4 regions of the Methylomonas montana genome follow, and region 1 is predicted to be linked to each of the others. Evidence: riboswitches for the same ligand, from Rfam matches in the RefSeq annotation. Region 1 holds a riboswitch; each other region holds the start of a gene.
What was found. Region 1 has a riboswitch for cyclic di-GMP ahead of QZJ86_RS13430 (PEP-CTERM sorting domain-containing protein). Riboswitches for the same ligand answer to the same signal wherever they lie in the genome.
Positions count from the first base shown of each region.

Region 2: linked by a shared signal. The riboswitch ahead of QZJ86_RS17580 (hypothetical protein) and the one ahead of QZJ86_RS13430 (PEP-CTERM sorting domain-containing protein) in region 1 are both predicted to bind cyclic di-GMP.
Region 3: linked by a shared signal. The riboswitch ahead of QZJ86_RS04100 (hypothetical protein) and the one ahead of QZJ86_RS13430 (PEP-CTERM sorting domain-containing protein) in region 1 are both predicted to bind cyclic di-GMP.
Region 4: linked by a shared signal. The riboswitch ahead of QZJ86_RS17645 (PEP-CTERM sorting domain-containing protein) and the one ahead of QZJ86_RS13430 (PEP-CTERM sorting domain-containing protein) in region 1 are both predicted to bind cyclic di-GMP.

Region 1 covers NZ_CP129884.1:2,921,385-2,928,970, reverse strand. Annotated here, with positions in the region: gene QZJ86_RS13450 (dienelactone hydrolase family protein) at 1-118, opposite strand, end outside; gene QZJ86_RS13445 (ExbD/TolR family protein) at 276-686, opposite strand; gene QZJ86_RS13440 (MotA/TolQ/ExbB proton channel family protein) at 686-1,459, opposite strand; gene QZJ86_RS13435 (energy transducer TonB) at 1,479-2,282, opposite strand; gene QZJ86_RS13430 (PEP-CTERM sorting domain-containing protein) at 3,199-4,002, opposite strand; cyclic di-GMP riboswitch class I at 4,026-4,112, opposite strand; gene QZJ86_RS13425 (cupin domain-containing protein) at 4,682-5,164, opposite strand; gene QZJ86_RS13420 (efflux transporter outer membrane subunit) at 5,200-6,684, opposite strand; gene QZJ86_RS13415 (multidrug efflux RND transporter permease subunit) at 6,702-7,586, opposite strand, start outside.
Region 2 covers NZ_CP129884.1:3,794,966-3,802,551, reverse strand. Annotated here, with positions in the region: gene QZJ86_RS17590 (transglutaminase family protein) at 1-73, opposite strand, end outside; gene QZJ86_RS17585 (transglutaminase family protein) at 78-875, opposite strand; cyclic di-GMP riboswitch class I at 1,442-1,518, shown strand; gene QZJ86_RS17580 (hypothetical protein) at 1,629-2,417, shown strand; gene QZJ86_RS17575 (hypothetical protein) at 2,618-3,448, shown strand; gene QZJ86_RS17570 (hypothetical protein) at 3,559-3,972, opposite strand; gene ubiH (2-octaprenyl-6-methoxyphenyl hydroxylase) at 4,045-5,259, opposite strand; gene pepP (Xaa-Pro aminopeptidase) at 5,263-6,570, opposite strand; gene QZJ86_RS17555 (UPF0149 family protein) at 6,586-7,116, opposite strand; gene QZJ86_RS17550 (TIGR02449 family protein) at 7,218-7,445, shown strand; gene QZJ86_RS17545 (cell division protein ZapA) at 7,442-7,586, shown strand, end outside.
Region 3 covers NZ_CP129884.1:832,015-839,600, forward strand. Annotated here, with positions in the region: gene QZJ86_RS04075 (RusA family crossover junction endodeoxyribonuclease) at 1-321, shown strand, start outside; gene QZJ86_RS21555 (DUF4160 domain-containing protein) at 570-743, shown strand; gene QZJ86_RS04080 (DUF2442 domain-containing protein) at 703-972, shown strand; gene radA (DNA repair protein RadA) at 1,255-2,622, shown strand; gene QZJ86_RS04090 (sulfotransferase) at 2,666-4,318, shown strand; gene QZJ86_RS04095 (hypothetical protein) at 4,487-5,257, opposite strand; gene QZJ86_RS04100 (hypothetical protein) at 5,362-6,435, opposite strand; cyclic di-GMP riboswitch class I at 6,534-6,617, opposite strand; gene QZJ86_RS04105 (hypothetical protein) at 6,993-7,268, shown strand; gene QZJ86_RS04110 (ATP-binding protein) at 7,496-7,586, shown strand, end outside.
Region 4 covers NZ_CP129884.1:3,813,419-3,821,004, forward strand. Annotated here, with positions in the region: gene QZJ86_RS17630 (cytochrome P450) at 1-768, opposite strand, end outside; gene QZJ86_RS17635 (alkaline phosphatase D family protein) at 1,232-2,836, shown strand; gene QZJ86_RS17640 (glycerophosphodiester phosphodiesterase) at 2,920-4,170, shown strand; gene QZJ86_RS17645 (PEP-CTERM sorting domain-containing protein) at 4,267-5,049, opposite strand; cyclic di-GMP riboswitch class I at 5,105-5,192, opposite strand; gene parC (DNA topoisomerase IV subunit A) at 5,812-7,586, shown strand, end outside.

The sequences.
Region 1 (7,586 bases):
GCAGGGCGTATTTGGGCACCGACGATAAAAAATCCCGTCGGGAAATATCGCCATGCACGTATTTATCGAAAGCCTGCAGCGCTTCCGGGTGAAAGTCTTGAGCGGTCTTGCGCGCCATCGTATTTGTCTCCTAAAAATGTGTATTTGTAAACGCAAACAAACCCTGGACGCAGCGAGTGCATCTTAGGTTTTGGCGTTGTTCGAATTTTGCTAGTGCTGCGGCGCTTAGCGCCGCAGTGGTTAAGCCGGTTTAGGGCGTTGTTCGCTTACCAGGTCTATTGCGGTACCGTCAGAACCGACAGCTTGGTGACGCCAGCCCTTTCGATGGATGACATCACCTTGGCGACGATGCCGTATTGCACCGCGTCATCGGCGTTCAGATTCAGCGCAAACGCCGGGTCGGCGGCCAAGCGGTTTTTCAACTCGGTTTCGATGACATCGGCAGCGTATTCTTGTTTGTCGAGGTAAATCTTGCCCTGGGCATCGACGCTCAAATAAGCCGCGGCTTTGTCGTCGGGCGGTGCGGTTTCGGCGGTTTTCGGCAAATTCACGTGCACGGCCTGGGTCAACAAGGGCGCGGTAACGATGAATACCACCAGCAATACCAGCATCACATCCACCAGCGGCGTGACGTTGATTTCGCCCATTACGTCGTCGCCGCCATCTTCCTTAGTATTGAATGCCATTATGCGTGCGCCTCTTTCGCCAGTAATTCGTCATGGGTGTCTTTGAACGATGGTTTTTTTCCGCCGCTGACGTCGGTCAAACGCGCCGATGCCGCTGAACCGGATTTGCTGTTCGGACGTTCGATGATGAACGAGCTTTTCAATGCCAAATGTACGAAGTCGATGGCAAAATCGTCCAGAAACGCCCAAACCACTTTATTGCGGCGGATGAAAAAGTTGTAGCCCACTACTGCCGGCACCGCCACCGCAATACCCACCGCCGTGGCGATCAACGCCTCGCCGATGGGGCCGGCGACGACTTCCAAACTGGCCGAGCCGGTTTTACTGATATTGGTCAAAGCGCCCATGATGCCCCACACGGTGCCGAACAGGCCGACGAACGGCGAGATGCTGCCGATGGTGGCCAGTACCGCCAGGCCGCTTTCCAGCGAGCCGCGTTCTTTTTGCATTTGCTGGCGTAAGCGTCTATCCAATAATTCCTGCCTGTCCCAGGTGTGTTCCAGGTCGTGAGTGGAAGCACCGCCGTCGGTTTCCACCAGTGTCGAGAATCCGATGCCGGCGACTCTGGCGGCCGGGCCGTTCTGGTTTTCCAGGTGTGCGGCGGCCTGGATGTTGGGGGCACTCCAAAATTCTTTGTTATATCGACGGTTGTGATATGAAATTCGGATGTGTTGGACGCCTTTGATCAAAATCAAGGCCCAAGTGACCACCGAGGCGGTGATTAATGTATTCAGGGTGCCATCGACGATGACGTTGGTTGCTATATCAGACATGTATGATCCTCAAAAGTGATTACAATTTAAAAGTGAATGGAACCGTGGTGTAGCGGGCAATCGGCGTATCGCCGCGTTTGGCCGGCACGAAAGACCACTTTAAAACGGCTTTGACGGCGGCATCGTCCAGGACTTTTTGGCCACTGGATTTGCTGACGGTAACGCTATCGGTGGTGCCGTCCGGCAGCACGTGGACTTTCATGATGACTTTACCTTCCCAGCCGCGCTCCTGCGCCATCTCCGGATATTCCGGCAATGGGTTGTGCAGGTAAGCCGCGTCGGCTAGCGGTTCGGTGATTTTTTCTTCGACCACGGGAGCCGGCGGCGCCGGAGGTGCAGGTGGCGCGTTATCGACCACCGGGCCGGCGACTGGCGCGGGGGCTTCTTGCTCAACAACCTTGGGCACCGGCTTAATTTTCGGCGGCTTCAAAGGCACTACTTTAGGCTTAGGCGGCTGGGGCTTGACTTGCGGTGGCGGCGGTACCGGTTTCGGTTGCGGCCGAGTCAGCGTGATTTGGACTTTGGTTTCCGGCTTGACCGGTTCGGCGATTTCCTGCTCGAACGCCGCGCCGCTGAAACGATCGACCACGGTGTTATGGATAAATACCGATAACAGGCCTATCAATAAAAAGTCGACCAATTTGTGATCGCGCGTTTCGCTGACGTATTTAAAATCCCCCAGCGCGACGGCTATTCGCGAATGGGCGATACCCTCCGCCAGTGGGCTGAGCGACGGTTTCAGCGAAACGACGTCGGTCGGTTCCCAATCCGCGGCAGTGTCCGCCGCTGCAAATTTATTCAATGTGGCTAAAGGACTGCTCATTGCGATGTTCCCCATACTTAAATAAAAACGCCGTACTCCTTGCTATTGCGCGCCGAATCGGCGGGCATTTCATGCAGTGGATCGGCTGTGATTAATGCTGCTGATTTCTAATAAAGCATGAGGCGTGCCAGATTTTTAAGTAAGCCAGGCGGGATGGTCGGAAATATTGAAGACGATTTATAAGGTTTTATTTTTAAATGGTTTTTAATGGAATAAATCTTACCCCGTAATACGGTTAGGGTCGGGGGGTCAGTGATTTCAGCAGGCGTTCAGCGCAGTGCTGCTTGTTCAGCACCAATTTCAATAGACTTCTGTTTAAGGGGTGTTTGCTGGGCAACAGCACAAAGCTTGATAACGGTCGCTGGGAGCAGGACTCTAACGTCAGTTTAGTATCCCGACTTTGGGCATTTGCGCCGAATGTTGACCGCCGGTTCATGGCTCGAAATGGCTGGAGGGAACTTATAAAAACTCCTTCTCCCGGGCCGAGAAGTAGATTTCACTATGAAACAGGACACACCCCGCTCGTCCGAACCGGCGATCCGCAGGAGTTTCAACGCCATTTCCTGGAGAAGTCGTTGGCGATGAGGGCGCAGGCCTATCAAGTGGAAGTCAAGGCCAAACCGCCAAGGTAGCGGCCAGCATCCATCGGCATTTCGATTTTCCCCGATCATAGCAACGACGGCGACAAACTGATCGGCTATGCCGATGGCACGATTTACAAGATCAAGAAGTCGGGTAAGAACGCCTATGCGTTTCACGTAGAAGCAGGCTAGTCACGGAGCCTGCGAATTAGCGTTTGATGGGGGATTGTTTATCCCATCCTATGGCCCTATTTTGGCTGTTAGTGCAATGGATGGCCGTGTAACTGAAGCCACGCTGACTTAAAGCCAACGTGGCGTGGGCTAGGTCATGTATTTTATACGGCAAGTCTTGAGCCAACGGCTTTGCGCCGGCCAGCCAGCAGGCCTAACAGACCAGTACCGAACAGCCAAACCGCGCCAGGGACGGGAACGGAAGCGACGGATACGACATTTTTAATGGTTTTTGACGAACCGATCAAGGAGCTAAATGAGCCGTTGCCGTTATTACCATCCAATGCGTTGACCAGATCTAAAAAGCCGTTGCTCAGACCCGCCAACCAGAGGTTTTCGCCAGTAGAACCGCCGGTCAAACCAGGGTTATTCGCAGCCCAGCCACCGGTGAATTTGGTTTTGAAACCCACAGCGAAACCGCCATAGGTGCCGACATAGTCGGGTGTATTGTTGTCAGGGTTGATATCCAGTAGTTTGGCGCTCAGCAACAATTGCTCGGGCTGGTTGGACCATGAGGTGTTGCCAAAGGTGCCGGCAGGCAGGCTGCCCTTGATTTCCAAATAGTTGCTCAAGCTCGTAGAGCCGATTGATGTGATCAATTTGCCGGCCGAGTTGAAGTTAGCCTGGTATTTCACGCTATCGCGACCCAAATTAACATAATTGTCCACATCGCCCCAGAATGAAGCAGTGGAACCGGTGCCTTTCAATTGCCAATAAGTGCTTGATCCAGAACCTTTTCTCTCGATCTTGATCGTTTCGTTGACATCCAGGAACAAAGGCCAGCTTGGCGCGCCGACGCCAGTGGCGTTATATGAGTATGGCACGGTATCGGCTACTGCGTTACCCGTGGTGGCTGCCAGCGGCAACAACAGGGCGAAAGCCCAACGTGCATATTTAACGACTTTCATTTAAATCTCCTTAAATTAATTAAGGTGGCAACCCGGCTATCGTGATGTATCGAACCCTCAGACCCGCAGTTTTCCGCCCCGACCTCACGATCGGTTTAGCTTTTACACACTTCTGATTTTGAATTAACACAATATTGGTACAACATGCCCTGCGCTTCCAGCGATGACTTAAAACCTCGGCTCAGTCCCTATCCATGCCATCCCTGTTCCCTAGCTATTCCCAGCTGATAGCCAAACGACTGGTCTCAGCGTTAAAGCCTGCGGCATCTTATTCAGGTGAGTAGGTCTTTTCGGTGACGGGTGCATGAACTTTGCAAGAAATGTAATACGTACGTATTACTGATGACGATCAGGTTAAAAATGCTGTTAAACCGGCAGTAGAATCATTTAAAGGAAGAGGTTCCTGCGCCGGAAAGACAAACCTTGCGAAATGGCGTGATGAGATCTGAATATAAGGGGCAAGCTTGATGTCATTAGCTTATCGGACCCAAAAACCGGGTGTTGCGGCGCGAGGTTCCGGCCTTGCGTTTGGCCGCCGGATGAACCATTCGGGTATCGGCAGACCCAGGGGATATGTCCTAGATACGATTAACGTAGCGTAATCGTAAGAATGAGGTGAAATGCATTGCATTGCATAACCATGCCTCCGAATATGCTACGTTAAAAGGCGAAGATTAGTTTACGTGTACGGTGTGTCGTCTTTATGAACAAACTTCCACTTCCCCTCCACGAGTATGGCTTTGAGATCGTCATCGGGGTAACTTCCTTCGTCTCCCGGCGTCCGGTCGCCGATTTCGAGGTAGATGACTGCCTCCGACGTTTCGTTAATCAGATGGTGTCCGTTGCCGTTGCCAGCCTTGAAGCCGGCGCACATTCCCGGCGAGAGCTGGCTGCGACCTTCGTCAGTATGTAAGGTTGGATACCCTTGCAGGATATAGATAAATTCGTCTTGCTTGGTGTGAGCGTGACGAAGGGCAGAAACGGCATTGGGAGCCAAACGTGTCAAGTTGACGCCAAAGTTTGTAAGACCAAACAGATCGCCAAGCCGGCGCTTCTCCCGACCCAGCATAAGCGACGCGAACGGTTCGGGATAGCTTGATGGCTTGCTTCTTGCCGGTGCCTCAGTCGCAATGATGGCGATCGGATTGGATTTTTCTGACATAAGAGCCTCGCGAGAAGGGGCAGGGTTTACAAGGATTACTCTGCTAGCGGCAAAATCAAATAATCCGTCCATTTCCGTTCGCCGCCGGCTTCATCTTCGCTAGGCAGCAAGGTTTCGTTCCAGCCGCCGCCCAAGGCTTTTACCAATAGCACCGATGCGCTAAGTTGCTGGCCTTGCAGTTGCACGGCGGTTTGGCGGTTGGACAACGCGGCGGCTTGGGCCGTCATTACGTTGATGTAACTGACGGTGCCGGCCTGATATTGATTGTTGGTTAACGCCAGCGCCTGGTTAGCAGCGGCGACGGCTTTATCCTGCACCTGTTTTTCTTCGTCCAGGATACGCAGCGCGGCCAGATTGTCTTCCACTTCCTGAAAGCCGGTCAGCACGGTTTGACGATAAGCGGCGACCGTGGCGTCGTAAGCGTCGACAGCCTGTTTGTACTGAGCGTTCTTGGCGCCGCCGTCGAATAATGTCAGCGCCAGGCCGGCCGGTCCCAAGGACCAATAGCGGCGCGCCATCGTGAACAGCGTGTCGGCGGTAGGCGACTGAAAGCCGTTGGTCGAGGCCAGATTCAAGGTCGGGTAATAAGCCGCCTTGGCGACGCCGATCTGGGCGTTGGCGGCGGCGATTTTGCGTTCGGCGGCGGCGATGTCGGGACGGCGTTCCAACAGTTCAGAAGGCAGGCTGACCGGAATCCCCGGCGCTTGCACATCTAAAGAGGTTGGTGCCAACGATAATTCGGCCGGCGATTTGCCGATCAGCACCGCAATCGCGTGTTCCAGCTTGGCGCGCTGCACGCCCAGATCGATGGACTGCGCGCGCACCGTTTCCTGCTGGGTTTCGGCTTGCACCACATCGGCCTTGGCGACCACGCCCACCGCGTAGCGGTTCTTGGTGATTTCCAGGGTTTTGCTGTAAGCGGCCACCGTTTCGTCCAGTAAGGTCTTTTGCGCGTCCAGCACCTTTAGTTGAAAGTAATTGTCGGCCAAGGTCGTCTGACTGGACAATATCAGGCCGTGCAGCGTCGCGGCGCTGGCCTGGGCGTTGTCGGTATTGGCTTCCAGTTGGCGGCGGACGCTACCCCATAAATCCGGTTCCCAGGCTACATTGACCGCCTGGCCGAACAAGTTCCGCACCCCGCCTACCGCGACGTTCTGACCGGTGGCGGCTCTGAAGCGGTTGAAGGTGCCGGTCAGCGTGGCAACCGGCAGCAAGGACGATTGCGCGGATTGCACCAAATGCTGGGCTTGCCGGTATTGAGCCTCGGCCTGGATGATGGATTGATTGGCGCCGGCGACCTGTTCTTCCAGTGCGTTCAATCTGGGATCGTTGAATATTTCCCACCATTTGCCCGGCAATCCCTTGTCTCTGGGTTGAGCCTGCTTCCAGCCCTCGAGTTCCTTGAACTCGGCGGGCACTGAGCTGGCTTGCGGACGAGCATAATCCGGGCCGACCATGCAACCGGTCAATTGGGCGGCGAATAAGGCATAAATCGGAGCGTGCTTAAGACGAAAACTCATGTAAATCTCGGTGAAACTCAGGCAGGTTTGCGCGCTCGGGAAGCGGCGCGGTTAAAAAAACGGCCATGACACCACAGCCGGAAACGATCCAGGTAAAGATACACCACCGGGGTAGTATACAGCGTCAGCATCTGGCTAAAGATCAGGCCGCCGACGATGGAAATCCCCAGCGGTTGACGCAATTCCGCGCCATAGCCCGTACCCAGCGCCAGCGGTAGTGCGCCGAACAACGCGGCCAATGTGGTCATCATGATGGGCCGGAAGCGTAGCAGACAAGCCTGAAAAATCGCCTCGCGCGAATCCAGGCCTTGCTCGCGCTCGGCCTGCAAGGCAAAGTCTATCATCATGATCGCGTTTTTCTTGACGATGCCGATCAGCAAAATCACGCCGATCAAGGCAATGATGCTGAACTCGGTGCCGCAAGCCATCAGCGCCAGCAGCGCACCGACTCCGGCGGAGGGCAGGGTGGAGAGGATGGTCAAGGGATGCACGAAACTTTCGTAAAGCACGCCCAGCACGATGTAAATACTCAACAGCGCGGCCAAAATCAGCCAGGGTTGATTACGCATCTGATCCTGAAAGGCTTTAGCCGAGCCTTGGAAGCTGCCTTGCACCGCCACCGGCACGCCGATCTCGCGCATGGTTTCTTCGATTAAACGCGTAGCGTCCGATAACGAGACGCCGGGATTCAGATTGAAGGAAATGGTGTTGGCGGCGAACTGGCCTTGATGATTGATGGTCAGCGGAGTATTGGTGGGCGCAAAACTGGCCAGCGCCGACAACGGTATCTGCCGAGCCGGGGCTTCCTCGCCGCTGGGCAAACGCTGGCTGGGTACGCTGATATAAACCTGTTTTAAGGCTTCCGGACTTTGCCAATATTCAGGCGCCAGTTCCATCACTAC
Region 2 (7,586 bases), 870 kb from region 1:
GGCGATGCTGATTCAGTATCACCGGACCGGTAAACCAATATTCGGTCAGATGTCGTATCCGTAAACGCTGCATGGCTTTAATTCGGCAGGTTCTCTAACAGCTGGACGCCGGCTTGCATCTGCGTCGGATACAACGCCGGGCCGAACTGGGTGAAGATCGCCACGTCGGCGGCATCGTGTCCGTAAGCGACGATCACCCGTCCGCCGCGCGGCTCGGCTTGGGTGGGATCGAATGTATACCAGCGTCCGCCGACATAGGCTTCAAACCAGGCATGAAAATCCATCGGCTGTAGGCCGTACAAATAGCCCACCACCATGCGGGCCGGAATGCAGAGCGCCCGGCACAGTGCGATACCCAGATGCGCCAATTCGCGGCAAACGCCTTCGCCGGCCAGATTGACTTCCACTGCCGACATCTGAAAGTGCGGGGAATCGGGATTGAAGCGGATATAGTCGCGTATCCATTGGTTCAGTCTGGCGACCTGATCGTAGCCTGGCCTCTCCTCGGCGACGATTTCCCTAGCCAGATCGATGAAGCGGTCGGATTCGCAATAGCGGGTCGGCAGCAGATAAGTCAGTACCGTTTCCGGCAAATTCTGTACCTCGGTAAACGGCGCGCCGGGACAGGTGTCGATATGTTCGGTGGTGTGAATATCGGCGCTGGTATGCACGGAAAACTCGCCGGGCGGCGCGATCAACCGTTGACAGAGGTTGCCGTAGTAGTCGGTATATTCGAAAACCGGCACCGTCGGCTTCAAGGTGTAAGACTCGCGGGCCACCCATTGATTGGCGCCGTTACGCGGCCGCAACATCAGGATAAACGGGGTATCGACGCTGACGTCGAAGTTGATTTCGCAGCTAGTTTGCAGCCACATGTTGGTTATCCTTTTTTGATTACCGAGAAATGTCAGCCATATTTTAGCAGCTGTCGGCAGGCGGTAATTTTACTCTGGAATGACGGTTACGGATGGCTCTCCGTCAACGGCGATTACCTGTCGGCGTTGACGCGCCGACGCAATCATTATACGGGCCTATCGAGCTTCGTGGTTTCCTGGAAATGGAATAAATCCGCAATGCTTGGATATAACAGGCACCTATCCCTGACCATTGTCTTGGAAAACTATGTTATCTGGCATTTCGATAATCAGGGATTTAACTCGCTTTGTCACAAAATTCACGTTTTCCGACCGTGCTGAGCCATGCCGACCAGTCAAAAGCCAAGGATGAACGACATTGGTCTGCTTATTGCTTTGGTTTGCTAGATCACTTGCTGCGGCATGGCCGCAATCGGAATAAGGCCGGTCATGCCAAGTACTAGCAAGTATTTGAACGACTACTCCCTTCAATCCGGAGTAATCCACAAAATTCAACAGCGTTATTTTAAATGCTTGGCATGATCAGGATGCCTTCGCTCAAGGAGAGGAGCGGCGTCGTAGGGATGACGACATTTAGCCACATCCGCCGTGAGACGGAGTCGGAAAGCCACGGGTCTTGGAACGAGACAGCCGGGTTACCTTCAAGTGACAGGCCTGAGAGTACTGTTTGCCGGAATTGCGAAAACCACTGCAGCGGTCGGCCAAGGCCTTGAAGATTAACTGCAACCGTAAATCGCTTTTTAAGGATAAATAATGAAACAGAGAAAAAACCATCGCTCGAAATTGGCTAATGCCGGGGTATTGGCATTTGTGGTATTCAGCGGATTATTGGCACCCGCGTCGGCCAGTGCGGCCTTGGTTAGCGGCAATGCCCGCATCAGTATCGACAATAGCGCTTTTAGCGCGGCGGCCGGCTGGATTGTGGATCGTTATTTCGACGCCAGCTATAACACCACCGCCATCAATGCAAATACGGCCGGCGGTAGCGGTTCGACCTCGAATATGCAGTTTTCAGTTAACAGTGTCGATACCACGGTTTTTTACGGAAATCCGCCCAATCGTTATCTGGAAGCCACCACGACGGATACCGGTAATACCGCAGCGGGTCAGATTGGCTTGAGTGGCGCTTTAAGGCTGGCTGTGCCGGGTAATCCGGGGGCAGGGGTTTTGATGCCTTATGACTTTACCTTGGAAAAAATCGGCAGCATCTGGAATTTGGTTTCGCATGACTTGTTCTTTAAAGGGACGACTTTTCTACAGTTAAGCAATGCCAGCGAATCGGTCAACGCTAACGGCGAACTGACATTGAGCGGCGACTTGATCTTAGGCGGCGGCGTGGGACCTACTACTTATCCGAACGCATTTGGCCTGACCTGGAGTTCGTTCCTGGGGGTAAGCGGCGCCGGACAGACCGCTGTTGTCGGTAGCCTGAGCCTGACGCCGGCTGCGGTACCGCTACCGAGCGCAGTGTGGTTGTTCGGCAGCTCGCTGTTGGGCTTGATTGGCTACAAACGCCGTCAGTTGCATTGCGTGAGCGCTTAGATCATTGTCCTGCCAGATGCAGCCGTATGCGCTGCATCTGGCTTCCCCACCTGTTTGCAATGTCGTCGTGGGGCATTCCGTCAGGAGCGAACCACGGTATTTGTTCGACGGCTATTCAAGCCGGCCAACGAAGATGCAATACCGGGCTGATCGCCGCTCAAATCCATAGACCCTGGACGTAAATCCAGCGAGAGAAAATAATGAAAAAGTATCACTACCCTGTTATTCGCGGCATGCTGGTTGGCGTGGCCGTATATGGTGCATTCGCTTTCGGCAATGCGGAAGCGGCCACGGTAAGCGGTGGCGCCATGACGCTAAATCTGGATCGGGACGCGCTGATTGCCGGGGTGATTAAAGATAATTACCCCGACGCGCCGACCGAGACATTTTCTATCTGTTGCCGGCCTTCTCTTTACCTGGAAGAGTATTTCGATGCCTCGGCGGCATCGAAAACGTCTAGCCAGCTTCGAGATGAAAATACACCGGATCTTTACGACAGCGTGTCGGATGAAATTTCCGCCCTTGGTCGGCAATTTCAGGTCAACGCCTCGTCCCTGCCGGTCAATCCGTTAGGTAGGCAAAACAAAGCCACCACCTTTTCATTCGATCCCGCCAATTTAAGCGGCACGGCGACCGGGCAGATCGGATTGGGCGGCGTGATGCGTTTTCGGGTCGATGTCGACCCGCCGAATAACCGCGTACTGTTTGGCGATCTGGATCTGGAGTATATCCCGGCGTTGGCAAATGCTGTCACCGGGCAATCCGGTTGGATTTTGATGAACAACATCGGCTTTCGGATCGGCGGGTTTGATTTGTTCGATGTCAGCACCCAATTGAGCGGCAACACATTGAGTTTGAGCGGGATTCTGGGTCTGGGCAATGGCTTCGATCATCTCGGCGGCATCCGCGATACCCGAGTCGGCACCTTTAGCTTTCAAACCACTGTCGTCCCGTTACCGGCTGCCTTTTGGTTGTTTGCGAGCGGGATAGCGGGGCTGGGGTTCTCGACTTATCGTAAACGTTGGTCCTGAGCCGTACGGCGAATGGAAAAACTATGGAAGCGCTGAACAAATAGTCATCTTTTTGTAGTGCTAATACTCGTCATGTCCCAGATTGCATCGGGACATGACGTCAATTTTAATTAGCCATCGATAACGTCGTCGTCGGCGCTTTCTAACGCTACCGGTTTGGCCTTGAACACTTCGGCAACCAGCTCCAACTGGGCGCTGAAATGCGGCAACGACGGAATCTTCCAGCCTTTACCGATGACGCGGGCCAGCAGGTTGTTCAGCCAGGGTTTGTTCGAGCTGGCATGATGGATGATGAAGCGGTAACCCTCGCCGTCATTGAACACGGCAAAATCTTCCAGGCTCAATTCAATCGGTACTTCCTCGCCATAAAGCAAGGTCTGCGCATAGATTTTTCGGGCATCAATGTCGAAATTGAAAGCCTGCAATTCGGCAACCCCTTTGAGTATCTTGTTGGCTACCCAAATGATCAGTGCGTTGGGTGTCAACTTGATAACGATTTTGACCAAACTGGATTTAAAACTCATGGCTCCCCCTGTTTTTATTGTTTTATGGTCAGTTGTAGGCCGGAATCAGCATAAGTGTTTTCGGCAAGTTTGCTACTCCCGGTCGCCCAGCTTAGGTAAGCGCTCGGCCAATCCCATTGCATGTCGGGTCAGCAATTGTTTGGCAAACGGTAGGTGGTCCAGCAGGGTCAGGCCGGCGTTACGCACGGCTGCCAACGGCAGATTGCCGTTGGAGAACAGCTTTACCACGCTGTTGGTAAAACCTATGGTTTTGCCATGATCTTGTTGGCGTTGCCGGCTGTAGTTTTTCAGCAGGCGGGCATCGCCCAAATCGCCGTTTTGCTGTTGTTGGTCGATCAACATTTCTGCCAGCAAAGCCACATCGCGAATGCCTAAGTTAAAGCCTTGGCCAGCGACTGGATGCAATTGATGCACGGCGTTGCCGATGATCACGGTGCGGCCGGAAACCATGCTTTCGGCACGGATCAGGCTTAACGGAAAAGCCCGGCGCGGCGCGGCGAGTTTCAGTTCGCCCAAACGGTAACCGAAACAGTTCTGCAGCTCGGCGAGAAACTCGCGGTCGTTGACGTTAATCAGTGTCTCGGCTTGCTCGTGGCTGCGGGTCCAGACCACCGCCGATTGTTTGCCGGCCACCGGCAGCAAGGCCAGCGGGCCGAATTCGGTGAAGCGTTCGAAGGCAGTGTTGCGGTGCGGCAGCGCCGATTGCACCGTGGTGACCAGTGCGGTCTGTCCGTATTCGGTAACTTGTTGCGGAATTTCCAGCAGCTTGCGTACCGTGGAGTTGCCACCGTCGGCGCCGACCAGCAGTTGCGCGCTGACATTTAACGAGCTGCCGTCGTGCTGTTTCAGACTGACATTGACCGCGTCACGGCCGGACATCAAGCCGGCGACTCTGGTTTGGTACAGGCAAACCGTGTCGGTTTTTTCGACCAGATCGGCCATGTGCTGTTCGATGTCGCGGGCGACGATCACGTAACCCAGCGCTTCGACGCCTTGATCTTCCGCCGCCAGCCGGGTCTTGCCGAAGTGGCCGCGGTCCGAGACGTGAATATGTTTGATGGCGGTGGCTTTGTCGGCGACGCCGCGCCAGGCGCCCAATGCATTCAGCAGTTCCACGGTGCCGGCCGCCAAGGCCAGTGCGCGGTCGCCGGCCGGCGAATGGCGCAGTTGTTCACGGCTATTGGCTTCGACCAACGCAATCTTCAAGCCGCTATTTTTCAGCGCCAGGGCCAGACAGTTACCGGCCAGGCCGGCGCCGACGATGATCAGGTCGAAATCGGTTTGCATTGCTTAGCCCGCCATCAGCGCTTCGATGTCGGCAACTGCTTTGGGGACGCCGTGAGTGAGAATCTCATGGCCGTCTTTAGTCACCAACACATCGTCTTCGATACGAATACCGATGCCGCGCCATTGCTTGTCCACCGTTTCGCAGTCGGCCGGCACGTACAGGCCTGGTTCCACGGTTAAGACCATGCCCGGTTCCAGCAGGCGCCATTCGTCCTTGATCTTGTAATCGCCGACGTCGTGCACGTCCATGCCCAGCCAGTGGCCGATGCGGTGCATGTAAAACTGTTTGTATTTTTCGTCCTTGATCAGTTTTTTGGGTTTGCCTTTTAACAGACCCAGTTCGATCAGGCCCCTAGTGAGCGTTTCCACCGAAGCGTCGTGAGCCTTGTTCCAAGGGTTACCGGGTTTGATCTCGGCCAGCGCGGCGGCTTGGGCATCCAACACCAATTGATAGAGCTTTTTTTGCGGTTCGCTAAATTTGCCGGATACCGGAAAGGTGCGGGTAATGTCGGCGGCGTAATGGTCGCACTCGACGCCGGCGTCGATCAGAAGTAGATCGCCTTTGTTGAGTTTGTCCTTGTTGTCGACGTAATGCAGCACGCAGGCGTTTTTACCGCCGGCGACGATGGATGGATAAGCCACCGCGCGCAGGCCGTCTTGAATGAATTCGTGGATCAGCTCGGCTTCGATTTGATATTCGTACACACCGGGTTTGCAGGCTTGCATGGCGCGGATATGAGCCTTGGCGGACACTGCGCCGGCGCGGCGCATCAATTTCAGTTCTTCCGGGCTTTTGAATAAGCGCATTTCGTGGAGGATGTGTTCCAGCGACACCAGTTCGCCGGGCGCGCTGACGCCGCTGCGCGATTGCTTGCGAATGTGATTGATCCATTCCAGCAGTTTGTGGTCCAGATCGCTGTCCTTGCCCATCGGGTAGAACACCTTGCCCTTGTTTTCCAGCATGCCGGGCAGGATGTCGTCCAGATCGTCGATCGGAAAAGAGTCGTCGGCTTCGTAATGCTTGGTGGCACCTTCCAGGCCGGCGTGAGCGCCTTCCCACAAGGCTTTTTTCTCGTCGAATTCGCGGCAGAACAGGATGTATTCGCCTTGTTCGCGGCCGGGGATGAATACGGCCATCGATTCGGCTTCGTTAAAGCCGGTCAGATAGTAAAAATCGCTATCCTGGCGGAATGGATAATGGACGTCGCGGTTGCGGGTGCGTTGTGAAGCGCTGGCGATAATGGCGATATTGCCCTTGCCGATTTGCTTCATCAGGCTGGCTCGGCGTTTTTTGAATTCGCTTTGTTTCATGGTCGATTTTTGGCGTTAGTGGCTTTGCGACGATTGGCTGAGTTCGGCAAACTGATCGCGGACGGTAAAAACCGCGGCACGCACGTATTCGCGAATTTCGATCAGCGCGCTTTCATCGTCTTCGCCGGCGACGTCGGTGTCGATTTTGGTCAGTTCTATGATATCGCGCATCACTTCGGCGGTATCCCCCGGCCAGTCGGCACCGGTTTGCGCGTAACCGACGCCGAACAGAAAACCCTGGCACCAGCTACGCAGAGCTTCCACTTGCTCTTCCAAGGGTTCGTCGTCCTCGGGCATCAGTAAGTCGAAGGCAAATTCGTCGTTCTGATTTTCCAGTAATTGCCGGGTTTTTTCGAACACACCATGCAATAAGGCTTTGTCCTCGTCGATTAACTGCTGTTCGTCTGCGAATAACTCGCGCAGCCAGTTTTCGGCATCGGCCCGGATTTCGACACACAGTATGCCGGTGGCAATGCCATGCGCTTCCGCCGCACCGATGTCGGTATCCTGTTGCTCCAAAATGGCATTAACCGAGCGATAGGTCATTTGATCTGTGTTCCTATTAAAGCTGTTTAATAACATGGCTTATGCTAACATTCTTCGCCATCCACGATGATTATAACGTCATATCGGCCCATACTCCTGCTATGTCTGAAACAGAAAAAGACCCGTCAACCGAACTCGAAGCGTTGGAAGCTAAACTGGATGTGCTGATCACGCAGTTCAATCAAGTCAAAAACGAGAATAAGTCATTGAAAGTCAAGCAAGATGCTCTGGTCAAGGAAAAAGCTAAGCTGTTGGAGAAGACCACGCTGGCTAAGGCGCGGGTCGAGGCGATGATCGCCCGATTGAAAGCCATGGAGCATGATTCGTGAGAAAAACCGTACAACCTGTCTCGCTGAATATTCTCGACAAGGAATACAAAATCGCCTGTGCCGCAGACGAAAAAGAGGCTTTAATCAATTCGGCCCGCGAGTTGGATAAGCAAATGCGCAAGATTCGCGACACCGGTAAAG
Region 3 (7,586 bases), 2.1 Mb from region 1:
TACCCAATTTCGGCACAGGTTTGGACGCAAAGCGGTTTGATTGAGGTCCAAGATGATTCAGTCCACGTCATGGCAGAAGCCTTGGCTGCGATGACGAAGGCAAAGAAGGCTTTGCGTCATAAGCTCCGTCAAGATGGAGCGCCGCAATTTCGTGCCTTCCAGTTTGGGAAATACGTCTCGCCGGTTCTTATGGGTTTCCATCGGAGCCGTGTCGTTGGTTCAGGCTACGAACTTGTAAGTCGTGCCACATGGGAAAACTCTCTGGGGCATAACCCTGCGGTCCAGGGGACGCTGCGCGATAAAGCCGCGCAGCGTCCCTGACCTCCACGTTAGGCGGAATGGCATACCAATTTGCAATTGAATCAGAAGCGTTGAAGCGCTTTTATGGTGCGTATTCGTCATTACTGGAGGAAATGATGGTATAAATCTCTATGCAGGAAAAACCGGAGATAATCGTGAAGGCTGCAATCCGATCAGCGCGCATCAAGGATATTATTTAGAAAATGAGTCCAACTGTTTTTCGCGAAAGTGGCTTCCGGTTTTATTTCTTCTCGCGTGAGGAATCCAGAATGCATGTCCATGTTCAAAGCCAAAATGGAGAAGCAAAATTTTGGCTTGAACCCAAAATCGAACTTGCACAACACATTGGGCTTTCCCAGCACGAAATCAACCAAGCAATTCGCTTAGTTCAGGAGCACGAAAATGAAATCCGCAACGCGTGGCTTAAACACTTCCCTAGTTGAAGTAACCAATATCTCTAAACATGGTTTCTGGCTTTTGCTAGAGGACGAAGAGCTGTTTCTTCCGTTCTCCGACTTTCCTTGGTTTCAAAATGCCGCAGTCGGGAGGATTCTTAATGTCGAGCTTCCTTCATCAAACCATTTATATTGGCCCGAGTTAGATGTGGACTTGGCTGTTGAATCTATACGTCATCCTGAGAAATTTCCGCTGGTGAGCAAAGCCAATGCCTAACCCAACGCTCCAGAGCACTGTAATGGTTTGATCCTGCCAACCTCGGCAGACGGCGCGATCACATTGACTGCGCGGGCGTGGGCGGTTCGGGGCAAGGTCTCGGTTTAGCAGATGCCCAACCAGCGCTCCTGCGTTCGCCCCGCAAGCAGCGCGCTGCATAACTATCCCGAAAGTCGGCTTGACTCTATATCCTCCGGCAGATGCGGTGTTTTGGCTTTCGATCAAGTATCATCGAGCAATTACCTCAATTTGATGCGTTTAGACGTAGGGATAAAAATTTAGATGGCTAAAAAACCTAAATCCGCCTACGTCTGCACCGAGTGCGGCGCGGACTATCCAGGTTGGTCCGGGCAATGTAATCAATGCGGTGCCTGGAATACTATCAAGGAAGTCAAACTAGGCAGCGGCAAGGCGGCGCGCGACAACTCCGGTTATGCCGGCAGCCGCAGCGAAGTGCATTTGTTGTCGGAAGTGAATCTGGCCCAAGCCGAGCGGATTTCCACCGGCCTGGCCGAATTCGACCGGGTGTTGGGCGGCGGCATCGTTACCGGCAGCGTGGTGTTGATCGGCGGCGCGCCGGGAGCCGGCAAGAGCACCATTCTGCTACAAGCCATCGCCCACATTGCTCAGCAGCTGCCGGTGTTGTATGTGTCCGGCGAGGAATCGCTACAACAAATCGCCGAACGCGCTCATCGGCTGGGGCTGAAAACCGCCGGCATCAAGATGTTGGCCGAGACCTCGGTGCAACAAATTTGTCAGGTACTGGACGAAGAACAGCCCAAGGTGGTGATCATCGATTCGATCCAGGTGATGTATACCGCCGATTCCGACTCGGCGCCGGGCTCGGTGTCGCAGGTGCGGGAAACCGCCAGTTATTTGACCCAATACGCCAAGCGTAGCGGTGTGTCGATTTTCATGGTCGGCCATGTCACCAAAGACCAATCGCTGGCCGGGCCGATGACCTTAAGTCATATCGTCGATGCCCAGGTAGTGTTGTCATCGACCGACGATTCGCGTTTCAGAGTGCTGCGCGCCGACAAAAACCGCTTCGGCAGCGTCGGCGAACTGGGTTTTTTTGCGATGGAAAGTAGCGGTTTGAAGGAAGTGAAAAATCCCTCGGCAATGTTTTTATCACGCGCCGAAAAGCCGTCGCCGGGCAGCGTGGTGACGGTGTTGTGGGAAGGCACCCGGCCTTTGCTGGTGGAGATTCAAGCCTTGGTGACCGAAAGCCAGTACGGCAATCCACGCAGGCTGGCGGTGGGTCTGGATCAAAATCGGCTGGCGATGCTGTTGGCGGTGTTGTCGCGCCACGGCGGCATTTTTACCGGTAACGACGAAATCTACGCCAACGTGGTCGGTGGCATCAAGGTCAGCGAAACCAGCAGCGACCTGGCGATCATGATCGGCGTGGTGTCCAGCTTGCGCGACCGCATCATTCCTTACGACACGGTGTTTTTTGGCGAAGTAGGCTTGAACGGCGAGATTCGCCCGGTCGCCAACGGCCATGCCCGCCTTAACGAAGCGGCCAAGCACGGTTTCAAGCGCGCGGTCATCCCGAAAAGCAACAAGCCCAAGGACGCTGTAAAGAATTTACAGATCCACGCGGTCAGCAATATTCAAGAAGCGCTGGCGGTGCTGGCGGATTTATAACTGTCGCTAACCATTTAGGCGATAAACTTCGTCAGGGAACGATATGAAAAATGCAGTCGCCGCCAACAGCAAGCCTGGCCGAAACGATCCGTGTCCATGCGGCAGCGGCAAAAAGTATAAAGCTTGTTGCCTTAAACAAGCCGAAGCGACCACCAGACCGGGTCAACCAAGCGTGGACGATGCGTTAAAACAAGCCTGGCAGGCGGTGACGCGGCGCGATATGGCCGGCACGCTGCACGGGTTTCGGCAGGTCTTGGCTATCCAGCCAAACCACGCGGAAGCGCTGGCCGGTTTGGGGCAAGCGCTGTGCTGGCATCAACAGCGCCGCGAAGGGCTGGCTTATCTGCAACAGGCCGCGCGCCAACTGGAAATCGACGCCCAGCAAAGCCGCAATATTCGTTTTATTTTGGAGCTAGCCGAGCAGTTGCATTATTGGGGCGATTTGGATACCGCGCTGAAACTGACCGAGCTGGCGGTCACATTGGAACCCAGTGATCCTGCGGCGTTGAATAACCGGGCGCTTTATCTGACGCGAGTCAATCGATTCGAAGACGCCTTGCCTTTTGCCAGCAAGGTCTGCGAACTACGTCCCGACGATCCGGCTTGCAATAACATGCTGGCGGTGCTGGAAGCACAATTAAATCGCTTGCCGGAAGCCGAGCAGCGCTTTCGTAAAGTGATAGCCGCCAATCGGAATAATCAGCAGACCGCTCGCGCCTGGCAGGAGCTGGTCGGAGTGCTGGATAAGCTGGAAGAATACCAGGCATCGTTCGATGCTTGCCAACAAGCAAAGGCCTTATATCGGCAATTGCCGGAATTGCGCGCGCTCGATGCCGACCATATTTTTCGCACGATCAAGCGTAATAAGCAGGGTTTTGACCCGGCTTTGCTGCAGCGCTGGACGGCGAGTGACTTCGCCGACAGCTTGCCGGCGCCTACTTTTTTGTTGGGGTTTCTGCGTTCCGGCACCACGCTGACCGAGCAAGTGCTGGCGGCGCATCCGGCGGTGTTCACCTCCGATGAAAACGATCTGATTCACGGTTTGATTCAAGAGCTGCAACGGCTTAGCGGTTGTGTAGACGATATTCCCGCCGCATTGCGTGGGCTTGGTTTGGATGATGTCCGGAAGTTGCGCGCTTACTATTGGCGGCGGGTTGGCGAAGAATACGGCGAGGCAGCGTTGAAAAAACGCTTCATCGACAAAGTGGCGCTTAACAGCATCGATATAGGCCTGATCAGCTGCGTATTTCCCGAGGCCAGGATTATCTTCGCGTTGCGCGACCCGCGCGACGTTTGTTTGAGTTGTTTCCAGCAGGCATTCAAACCGTCGAATGTGACGATCAATTTAATCAGTTGGGAAGGCGTGGCTAAGCAATACGCGGCGGTGATGGATTGGTGGTTGCATATCAAGCCATCGATACAACCGCGCTATTTGGAATTGCGCTACGAGGATACTGTCAACGATTTCGAAAACAGTTTGCGCCGGGTTTTTGCTCTGCTGGATTTGGAGTGGGTGGCCGAAGTGAGTGCTTTTCACGAGAAAGCCAAGGGCCGTTACATCGCCACGCCGAGCTTTGCCGCAGTTGCGCAGCCGCTTTATTCGCGGTCGGTGGCGCGTTGGCGACATTATGAAAAGTTTTACGAGCCTATTTTGCCGATGTTGGCACCGTATATCGAGGCGTTTGGCTACCGCTAAATAAAGGCTGCGCCAAAGGCTGGGAGAGGACTGCTGTTGGTCAAATCGACTCGAAGCCCGCCGATCGGTGATCAATTAGAATGGAGCTTCCATGCTCCCGGCCATCCTTGACCGAAAACCGACCTGACTTTACGAATGAAAGCGGCTGTCGGTTGAATCAAATTGGCTTTAAGTGCCAACAGCCGGCTTTCGTCGTCCGAAACCGATCAAGCCCGCCATTGCGCTGCCGAATAGCCAAACTGCGCCGGGCACCGGTACCGGCGACGCGGCGGCCGAGATCGTGGCGGTGTAAGCCAGATTGGCGCCGCCTACCGTGCCGTCGTAACCGCCCAGGATTAGCGTGTAATTGCCGGCGGTCAGGAAACGGGTCAGCGTCGCGGTGGCAGTGGTGCCTTGAACGGCGGCGACGGCCCAAGCAGTCGGATCATGCGGTATCAACGACGAACCCAGCACCGAGCCCATCGGATTGAGCGCACCATTATTTAAATATGAATCGTGGCGGCTACTGCCGTCGTTGGTATCCCAGCCATCCCATAAACCGAAGGCAGGGCGCAAATTGGAGTTGTCCGAGGATACAGTGATGGTGACAGTAGCGTCATGGTGCAGCTCGAATAAACCATAATCGGCGGTATGGCCCCAGTTGGTCGCGCCGTCTTTGTAAGCTTTGGCGCCCATGCCTATCGTAAAGCCGGCGCCTTCACTGTTGGCGGTTTGCGAGTTGGCCACTCCGCCGTCGTTATGGATCATCGCTACCCAGGTCGCAGGCAGGTTGCCGGTGTAGCCTGGATCGTCAACTGACCATGGGCCGGTTTGCGAGCCATCCGCAGGTGCGCCAGAGGTGTTATAGGTAACGTGCGCATTTGCTACATCAGTGACTAGCAGCATTGCGGCGACGGCGCCAGCCAGCGCCAATTTTTTATACGGTGCGGGTTCAATCATTTTGGCCTCTCGATCGAATAAATAAATTCAAACGTAAGTTTGCGGCTGAGCCGCGAGTTGTAACGGGATTACCGGCAAAACTGGCGGTAATCCCGTTTCGTCGATTAAGCGGCTAGTTGCGGTTTGCGACGACCGAAACCGATCAAACCGGCAATCGCACTGCCAAACAACCAGACTGCACCTGGAACAGGGACAGGGGCGGCTGTTATGGTGCTGTAAGAATGAGTATCTACCGTATATGCCAGAGCCGAATTGCTTGCTCCGCCGTGCGCGCCGACGACTAGGGTGTAGAAACCTGCGTCACCATCGTTTAGGCTGCCAGCAACTGCGTCGGTTTTTTGCCACTCGGCAAAGTCCATTGAAAGTGTGTAGGTCAGAATATCGCCAACTGAAACTTGCGAAGCGCTCCATAACAAAGCAGAGCCGTCAACGCCGCCTGTTCCTAAACTGGAACCTTGTACGCCCGCCGCGTTCGGATCGAAAGCCGCTGTGCGGTTAGAAAAGATGGACGTATCCGATCCGCGGTATAGCGCGACATCCAATAATGCATTGGCATCGTTCAAAGAATCGTAGTTAGCGTCTCTTTTGACCGTGATGTCTATGTTGTACGTGCCGCCCCACACGCCTGTCGCGGTAGTTACATTTTGCGCATTGTCGTTGGAGCCGGCACTAGCGTGAATCAGTGCGTAATCGAGACCGCCTGTGGTGCTGCCTGTCTGCCATGAATCACCGCCCACAGCGACGTAGGGATGGTCATTTGCGCCGCCGTCGGGGAGGAGGGGGCCCCAAGTGGTTGAAGCGTTTTGAACGGCATAAGCTCTCCATAAGCTGTTAGTTTCGGTAGCAGAGGTTCCGGTTTTATAGTTGCGATTGGTTTGGCCTGTTGCAGTTGAGTCGTGATGGCCGAAATAAAAATTGTAAGGGAGGGTTCCTGTGTAGTCGGTTGGCAAGCCGCCGGTGCCTGGAATGTTAGCATTGGCGTCGCCAGCGACCCGTCCGCCAATACCGACAGGCCCGTAGCCGCCAGTATTGGAGACGCCATCGGTGTTATTGACGCTATCGCCGATAGTGATACCAGCACCGGTCAGGTTATAGGTTTGATGAGCGAATGCTTGGCCGGAGATGCCAGCTAGTCCAGTTGTCAAGAGAGCTGCTATAGCCGTTTTACGAAAGATCATGATCATCCTCTTTTTATTAGAATTAAAGGTAACAGCGAAACTGACAAAACTTGACCAACAGCATTGAGCCAAACTTTGCCCTTACCCACGAGCTACCGTGGGGCAATCCGGCCTTCTTTAAATCGTTTTTAAGAACCGTGATTTTCCGGCCCCGCCTCACGACGGGTGTGGCCACTCGTGCTTCGCGCGATGGACTGATTAGCGGACGTTAGACATGCCAGGAAAAATGGTCAATTAACTGTTGCCGATAAGCAACGCGCGAAGTAAGTTCCAAGTCTTAAGCCAGTAATGAGCCAATTCGGAAAAGTTTTAATGATTTCAAATTAATGTGGTGGATTTTCAGTGAAATGCCTGATGTGGGCAAATGCCTGAATTGAGGGAAATAACCTTGCGAGCTTTTTTATATAACATAGATTAATTACTGCCGGATTGGTTCGGTCCGGCCTAGCATTTAGTGCTTGCTGATTCGATGAAGAATTGCTTTCTTTTATCGCAATTTATTGTTAGTTTGTTGCGCCGCAAGGCTTGGCTGACTTTAAATTTTAACGGAGTGATTTATGCAGAGAACCGATAAAACCCCGCTGTGGGTATTCCTGGCGCTGTCCAGTATCGAAACCCGTAAGGGGGCGTTGCTGTTGATCTGGAGTAGCCTCGTCTTTACCTTTTATTGCGTGCCTTGGGGGCTTTATTTTGACGGTAATGGCTGGATCGCCAGATTATTCTTGATCGATGACTGGGAGTGGTTTGCGATGATGGTGCCGATGACTCTTTGGTATTGGCTCAGCATGAGATGGGTGGATAAAAACGGCAGCTGGCGCTTAGCGAATGCGTGATACGCCGCATAGTCTGGAGGCGCCAGACATCATTCGAGCCGGATGTTATTTTGGTTAACTAGCCAATTAATTATGGGGCTCTGGTTTTTAGCCTGAATAACCGTGCTTGTTTACCGACATAAAAATAGCGGAAGGGAGTCTAACTATTTTGGTAAATGCCGGCAGCTTTCGGGAAGGGCGATAACATAGTCGCTACTTTCTATTCTTTAAACATTACTGCCATGTCCATGCTTTCACATATACTCCCCAAAGCCGAAATCTCGATTAGGGAAAATCTGAGATGGCTTTATATCCTTAGAAATCTAATGCTGTTCGCCG
Region 4 (7,586 bases), 890 kb from region 1:
CAGCGCCAAGGCGCCGGTCGCTGTGTTGCGCAGCTGCGCGGAGAAGTCTTTATAGGCTTGCGGCAATGCATCGAAGGGCAACTGATCGCCGCCGTATTGCGCCGGCAGGACCACCGGCGCTGACAGGGCCGCCAGGCAATAATCGGCGATGCTGGGCTTATCGCCCAGCAGATAAGCTCTGCCGTCCGCCAGCAATGCGTCGATCTCGGCGAATATCGCTTCGATCTGCCTTTTACTGGGCTCGGCCTGGCCCGGATCGGCTGGCAAGTTTTTTTGCATGGTTTGGCTGATCCAGGGATAGGCTTTATCCAGGATCAGTTTTTGCCAGCCCGGTACTCGCCGGCTCCAGACCGGCAACAACAGATCCTTGTGAGGTAACAGCATCGAATAACCGTAATTGCGGGTCGCCAAACTGAATTTATCCAGCAGCAACTCTAACAATCGATCGGTCTTTGCCCGGCCATCCGCATCGTCGGGATACAAGCGCAGCTCGGCAGGCAAGCGGGCGTCGATGTACTCCAACGACGCCCGCAAACTGGATAAGGTCGCTTCGCTAGTGACCAGCGCCGGCATTGCCGAGGCGCTGGCGCCAGCCAGTTTGAAGGTCAATAAATGTATGACCGGGCCATTGTATTGTTCGCAATACGGCACACCGCCGCGATCCAACATCCAGCGCACCAGTTCGCAAATATGGGATACCGGTATCGTCAACAAACGATATGGCTGCTTGGATTTAAGGCCTCGCCTCGAGTTTCCGGGTTTTATCATGTTTCCTACCTCTTGCTTTCTATTGTTATTGTTTTAATGCGACAACTCGGTGCCCCACACCTAGCGCGGCTGCACCGGTCAGGCTTGGAGACCTGCAACCGGGCGCTGGACAAGCATCCAAATAGTCTGCTTAAGCCCGCCGTTGTCGAGCAGGGCTACCATTGATAATGCATCGATCATGCAAATACCAAGCTATAGGGGAACATCAATAATAGACCAATCGTAACTAATTGAAATAAAAAGCTAAAGACAAAATGTTGTTTAGCAACAACCGTGCCTAAAATGCGAATCTCATCACAAAACCTAGTTTCCAGCTCATTTTTGATCCTAACAAACGGGAACTGTCGATACCTCCGCTTAACACCCGTCTCAACTTAGAACTTTACTCCGCCACCCTTAATCATTTTGTCATTTGCCGCTGCTTTAATCGGGGCCTCAACAAAATAGCCCAGGAGTCATATCCATGCACCGTGCAATGAAAAACTCTCATTCCTTTATCAAGCCGATCAATCTGACATTGGCCATCGCCGGATTATTGATCCTTGCCCCGGCGGTCCACGCCGAAAGCGGCGACATTCCGCAAATGGAACAAGGCATCCAGATCGGCGACTTGGCACCGGGACGGGCAATGATCTGGAGCCGCGCCGACCGCCCGGCGCGAATGATGGTGGAATACGCCTATAACCCGCAATTCGCCGATGCCGTGACGATCCGCGGAGCTTATGCACTGGCGGAAACCGACTTTACCGCGCGTCAAGATTTGACCGGCCTGCCCGAAGGCCAGGATGTCTACGTTAAAGTCTGGTTTGAAGATTTAACAAACGCGCGCGGTAAAAGTGAGCCTGTTGCAGGCCACTTCCATACCATCGGCAAGCGCGACGATATCCGCTTCGTCTGGGGCGGCGACACCGCCGGCCAAGGCTGGGGTATCAACGTAAGCTTCGGCGGCATGAAAATCTACGAAACCATGCGCCAAGTGCAACCGCAGTTCTTCATTCAAAGCGGCGACAACGTCTATTCGGACGGTCCGATTCCGGACAGCAAGCTTGCCGAGAACGGCCAGGTCTGGACTAACCTGGTGACGCCGGAAGTGAGTAAAGTCGCGGAAACCCTGGCCGAATTCCGCGGCCGCTACAAATACAATTTACTGGACGAAAATCTGCGCCGCTTCAATGCCGAAGTCCCGCAAATCTGGCAATGGGACGACCATGAAGTGGTCAACAACTGGTCGGATTCCAAAGACCTGAGCAACGATCCCCGTTACACCGAAAAAAATGTGCCGACGCTGATTGCCCGCGCCACGCAAGCCTTCCACGAATACGCGCCGCTACGCCGCCACGATGCCGAAGAATCCGAACGCGTCTACCGGAAAATCTCCTATGGCAAGCTGCTGGATGTGTTTGTGATCGATATGCGCAGCTATCGCGGCCCCAACACCGCTAACCTGCAAACCCAGGAAAGCGCCGAAACCGCCTTCCTCGGCGCAGAACAACTGGCTTGGTTGCAAGACGAACTGAAACATTCCAAAGCCACCTGGAAAGTCATCTCAGCGGACATGCCGATTGGTTTGAATATCGGCGACGGCAACAATGCTCAAGGCCAAGCGCGCTGGGAAGCGGTTGCCAACGGCAACGACGGCCCGGCCGCCGGCCGCGAACTGGAGATGGCTAGGTTGCTGAAATTCATCAAGCACGAGCAAATCCACAACATCGTCTGGCTGACCGCCGACGTGCATTACGCGGCGGCGCATTATTACGATCCGACGAAAGCCGCGTCCAAGGACTTTGCACCGTTTTGGGAATTCGTCGCCGGCCCGTTGAACGCAGGTTCCTTCGGCCCAAACAGCACCGACGGCACTTTCGGTCCGCAAGTGGCGTTTTATAAAGCGCCGCCGGCTGGCCAAGTCAATCTATCGCCTTACGCCGGATTGCAGTTCTTCGGCGAAGTCAATATCGACAAGAAAAGCCGAGCGATGACGGTGGACTTGAAAGACATCGATGGCGCCGTGGTGTTCAGCAAAACGCTGCCGGCCGAAGCGGAACACGAACACGAGCACGACCGCGACTAAAGCAGGCTGCCGGGTAAACTTCGGCCAGCCCGGCATTCTTTCTCGCCAAGTAACGCAACCTCAAAATGATAGGAATACTCTCCATGTTAAAACCTTGCCACAAACCCACCATGTTGACAGTCGCCATGTTGGCTATACTGACCGCTCAAGGCAGCGCCAACGCGCGGCCGCATAGCGAACACCACGAGCATCACGACATGAGTCCTCTCGTCATCGGCCATCGCGGCGCAGCTGGTTATCGTCCGGAACACACCCTGGAAGGCTATGCCTTGGCGATCGAAATGGGCGCCGACTTCATCGAGCCCGACCTGGTATTGACCAAGGACGGCCATATGATCGCCCGCCACGAGCCGATGATAGGCGCCACCACCAACGTCGCCAGCCATCCGGAATTCGCCGACCGCAAAGCCAAGCGCCTGGTGGATGGTGTCGAATACAACGACTGGTTCGCCAGCGATTTCACGCTGAAAGAAATCAAAACCCTGCGCGCCGTGCAAGCCCGCGCCGACCGCGATCAGCAATACAACGGCCTATACCAAATCCCTACGCTCAACGAAGTGATCGCGTTAGCTAAAAGCCAAAGCAAAGTAACTGGCCGCCCCATAGGCATCTATCCCGAAATCAAACACTCCACCTATCACGCCACGTTGATTGGCGCCAACCAAAAACCTTTGTTCGGTGCGAACCTCTTTGAAAACAAGCTACTGAAAAAATTGCATCAAGCATACGGCAACAGCGCCTGCGCGCCGGTATTCATCCAGTCTTTCGAAGTCGGCAACCTGCAATACCTGAGTCACTACACCGACATCAAACTAGTGCAATTGATTGATGCCGACGATGTCAACGCCGACGGTTCGATCTCGTTAGTGCCACCGTACAAACAACCCTACGACTTCGTCGTGAAAGGCGATCCGCGCACCTTCGCCGATTTGCTGAGCAATGACGGTCTGGATTTCGTCAAATCCTATGCCGACGCTATCGGCCCCTGGAAACCTTATCTGCTTAAAACCGTAGCCGACGGCATAGACCGCAACGGCGACGGCAAAATCACCATCAACGACCGCCGCGTCGACGGCAGTACCGGCGTCGTGGAACTAGCGCACGACAAAGGTTTGTTGGTTCATACCTGGACTTTTCGTAACGATGCCAGCGGTTACGGCTTCACCGACCCCAAGCAGGAAATGACTTATTACTTTGATCTGGGTGTCGACGGCTTGTTTACCGACTTCACCGACACCGGCGTCGCCGCACGTGAAGCGTCGGTCAATGCCGACCACGGCAGTCAGCAGCAACAATGCACGCGTGCCGATGATCATGATGACCGCGCGCAGTAACTTATGATAATGGCCTAAACTAAAAGCCATCTGCTTTGCCGAAAGGCCACGTTACCGTCATTCCCGTTAACGTGGCATCAGGCGATTTCTGATTTGTTAGACAGCGAGGCTGCAGCCGGCATTTTTTCTGCGGCTGACCAATAAAGTCATCAGGCCGGTTCCGAACAGCCAAACGGCGCCAGGTACGGGGACCGCAGCCACTGATGAAACATAATTGATGGTTTTTGACGAACCGATCAATGAACTCAGCGTGCCGTTGCTGCCATCGCCGTCGAGGGCTTTGACCAGCTTTAAGAAATCGGAACTCACGCCTGCCAGCCACAAGTTTTCACCGGTCGATCCGCCCGTCAATCCGGGGATGCTCGGCGCCCAGCCACCAGTAAACTTGGTGTTGAAGCCCAGGGCGACACCTCCATAGGTGCCGATCAAATTCGGTGAGCCGTTAGCGGGGTTTGCATCCAGCAGGTCGGCTTTCAGCAAGGTTTGATAAGGTAGATCATTCCACGACGTTTCGCCAATTGAGCCAGCTGGTAATGTCCCTTTGATTTCCAAATAGTTTTTTAGCGTTGTAGTGCCTATCGAAGTGATCAGTTCACCGGCAGAGTTGAAGTTTGCCTGATATTTCACGCTCTCTTTGCCCAAATTGACATGATTGGTCAGGCTGCCCCAGAATGAAGCACTTGAGCCGCTCCCAATCAGCTGCCAATAAGTATTGGAGCCCGAGCCTTTTTTACTTATTTTGATAGTCTCGTTGGTATCCAAGAATAACGGCCAGCTTGGCTCGCCGACGCCGGGTGCATCGTACGTGAATTTACCATCAGTCATTGAAGTCGCTGCGTTACCCGCTCCAGCAACCAACGGTAACACCACCGCCAACATCCATCGTCCATATTTAATCACTTTCATTTATCAATCCCCTTACATTAATGAATAAGGTGGCAGCCCGGCTGTCTTACCGTTTTGAATCCGCAAGACCCATGGCTTTCCGTCCCTGCCTCACGGCAGGTTTGGCTTTTACACGCTTGTTTTTTAAAACCATTTCGCTAATAAACAGTGTTTCTATTCCCTGCTAGCCATTGGTTACTTTTAAAGCCATATTCCGTTTTTAGCGTCCTCGTCGCCTTGTTAACCCCCAGGCAGGCGTTATGTATCGCTGGATGACGACCCTATGAAGTAACCAATCCCCCAAAATGCATAGCAGTTCGAGCTGAGCAACTCTGATGCCAAACTCATAACATATTGAAATGATTGTTTTATGTTTGCTGTCTCATCGGCATAAAATTGGTTCGCAACGTTATTTAACTCAAAAATATCGAGGCATATCACTTAATCCGTTAGAGCTCGCCATTGACTTGATTGAGCGCGAGTAACGGCTCCAGGAACATCTTGCGTCGCCGGTAGAGGCCAAAACTATGTGCTGATGGAAAGGGATATTGGCTGGACGATGCCAAACATGACTGTGCAGCGCCAAAAAGTAGTTAGGTATTGGTCATGCGCGGCTTGGCAAGTCGTCGCCAGCGTAGACGTTGCCATCAGGGAAGCTAGGTTTTTACTGAGCAATAGCGTGGTGTTGTGGTATTTTAGCGCCCCTCGAATACGTCACGACTCGACGGCTAACCAAACAGGATCATCAGCAATAAAATGGGTGTACAGGAAAACTTCGAACAACTGCCTTTAAAGGATTTCACTGAAAAAGCCTACCTGGATTATTCCATGTACGTGATTTTGGACCGTGCCTTGCCGCATATCGGCGACGGTCTGAAACCGGTGCAGCGCCGCATCGTTTATGCGATGTCGGAACTGGGGCTGACCGCGCTGGCCAAATACAAAAAATCCGCGCGCACCGTCGGTGACGTGCTGGGTAAATACCATCCGCACGGCGACTCGGCCTGCTACGAAGCCATGGTATTGATGGCGCAAGACTTTTCCTATCGTTACCCATTGATAGACGGCCAGGGCAACTGGGGCTCGCCGGACGATCCGAAATCTTTCGCGGCGATGCGTTACACTGAATCGCGGCTGACAGCCTATGCCCAAACCCTGCTCAGCGAGTTGGGCCAGGGCACGGTGGATTGGACTGACAACTTCGACGGCACCTTGAAAGAACCTAGCCTGTTGCCTGCGCGGTTGCCGAATGTATTGCTGAACGGCACGATGGGTATTGCGGTGGGCATGGCTACCGATATTCCGCCGCACAATCTGCGCGAGGTCGCGGGTGCCTGCCTGCAATTGCTGGACGAACCGGAAACGCGGCTGGAAGGCTTGCTTGAGCATATCAAAGGCCCGGATTATCCGACCGACGCCGAGATCGTCACGGCCGCAGCCGACATTCAAAAACTGTATACCACCGGCAACGGCTCGGTGAAGATGCGTGCCAAATACGAGCTAGAGGATGGCAACATCGTCATCACCGCACTGCCGCATCAAGTATCCGGCGCCAAACTGCTGGAACAGATCGCCGCGCAGATGCTGGCGAAGAAATTGCCGATGATCGAAGATTTGCGCGACGAATCCGACCACGAAAATCCGACCCGGCTGTTGATCATTCCCAAAACCAAACGCATCGATGTCGATGCGGTAATGTCGCATCTGTTCGCTACCACCGACCTGGAGAAAAATTACCGGGTCAATATGAACATGATCGGTTTGAACGGCAAGCCGCAGGTCAAGAACCTGAGACAAATTCTGACCGAATGGATCAGCTTCCGGACCGAAACCGTGCGCCGCCGTTTGCAATATCGGCTGGATAAGGTGCTGGCGCGTTTGCATATTTTAGAAGGCTTGCTGATCGCCTATCTGAACATCGACGAAGTGATCGCGATCATCCGCGGCGAAGACCATCCCAAGCCAGTGTTGATGGAACGTTTCGGCCTGAGCGACTTGCAAGCCGAGGCGATTCTGGAGCTGAAATTGCGCCATCTGGCGAAACTCGAAGAAATGAAAATTCGTGGCGAACAAGACGAACTGGAACAGGAACGCCAGGCGCTGGAAAAAACCCTGGGCTCGGAGCGTTTGCTGAATCGCCTGATCCGTAAGGAAATTGAGCGCGATGCGGAAAAATACGGCGATAACCGCCGCTCGCCCATCGTCGCCCGCGAGGCTGCACAAGCCCTGGACACCACCGAGCTGATCGCCAACGAACCGGTGACCATCATCCTGTCGCAAAAAGGTTGGATACGTGCAGCCAAGGGTTATGACATCGAGGTGGAAAGTCTCAGCTATCGAGCCGGCGACGCCTATCTGTCCTCCGCCAAGGGCCGCACTACCCAGCCGGCCTATGTGCTGGATTCCAGCGGCCGGATCTACACCATCACCACTCACGACCTGCCGTCGGCGCGCAGCCAGGGAGAGCCTTTGACCGGTCGCCTGAATCCACCGCCGGGCAGCCTGTTTACCGACGTGTTCAGCGGTCAGCC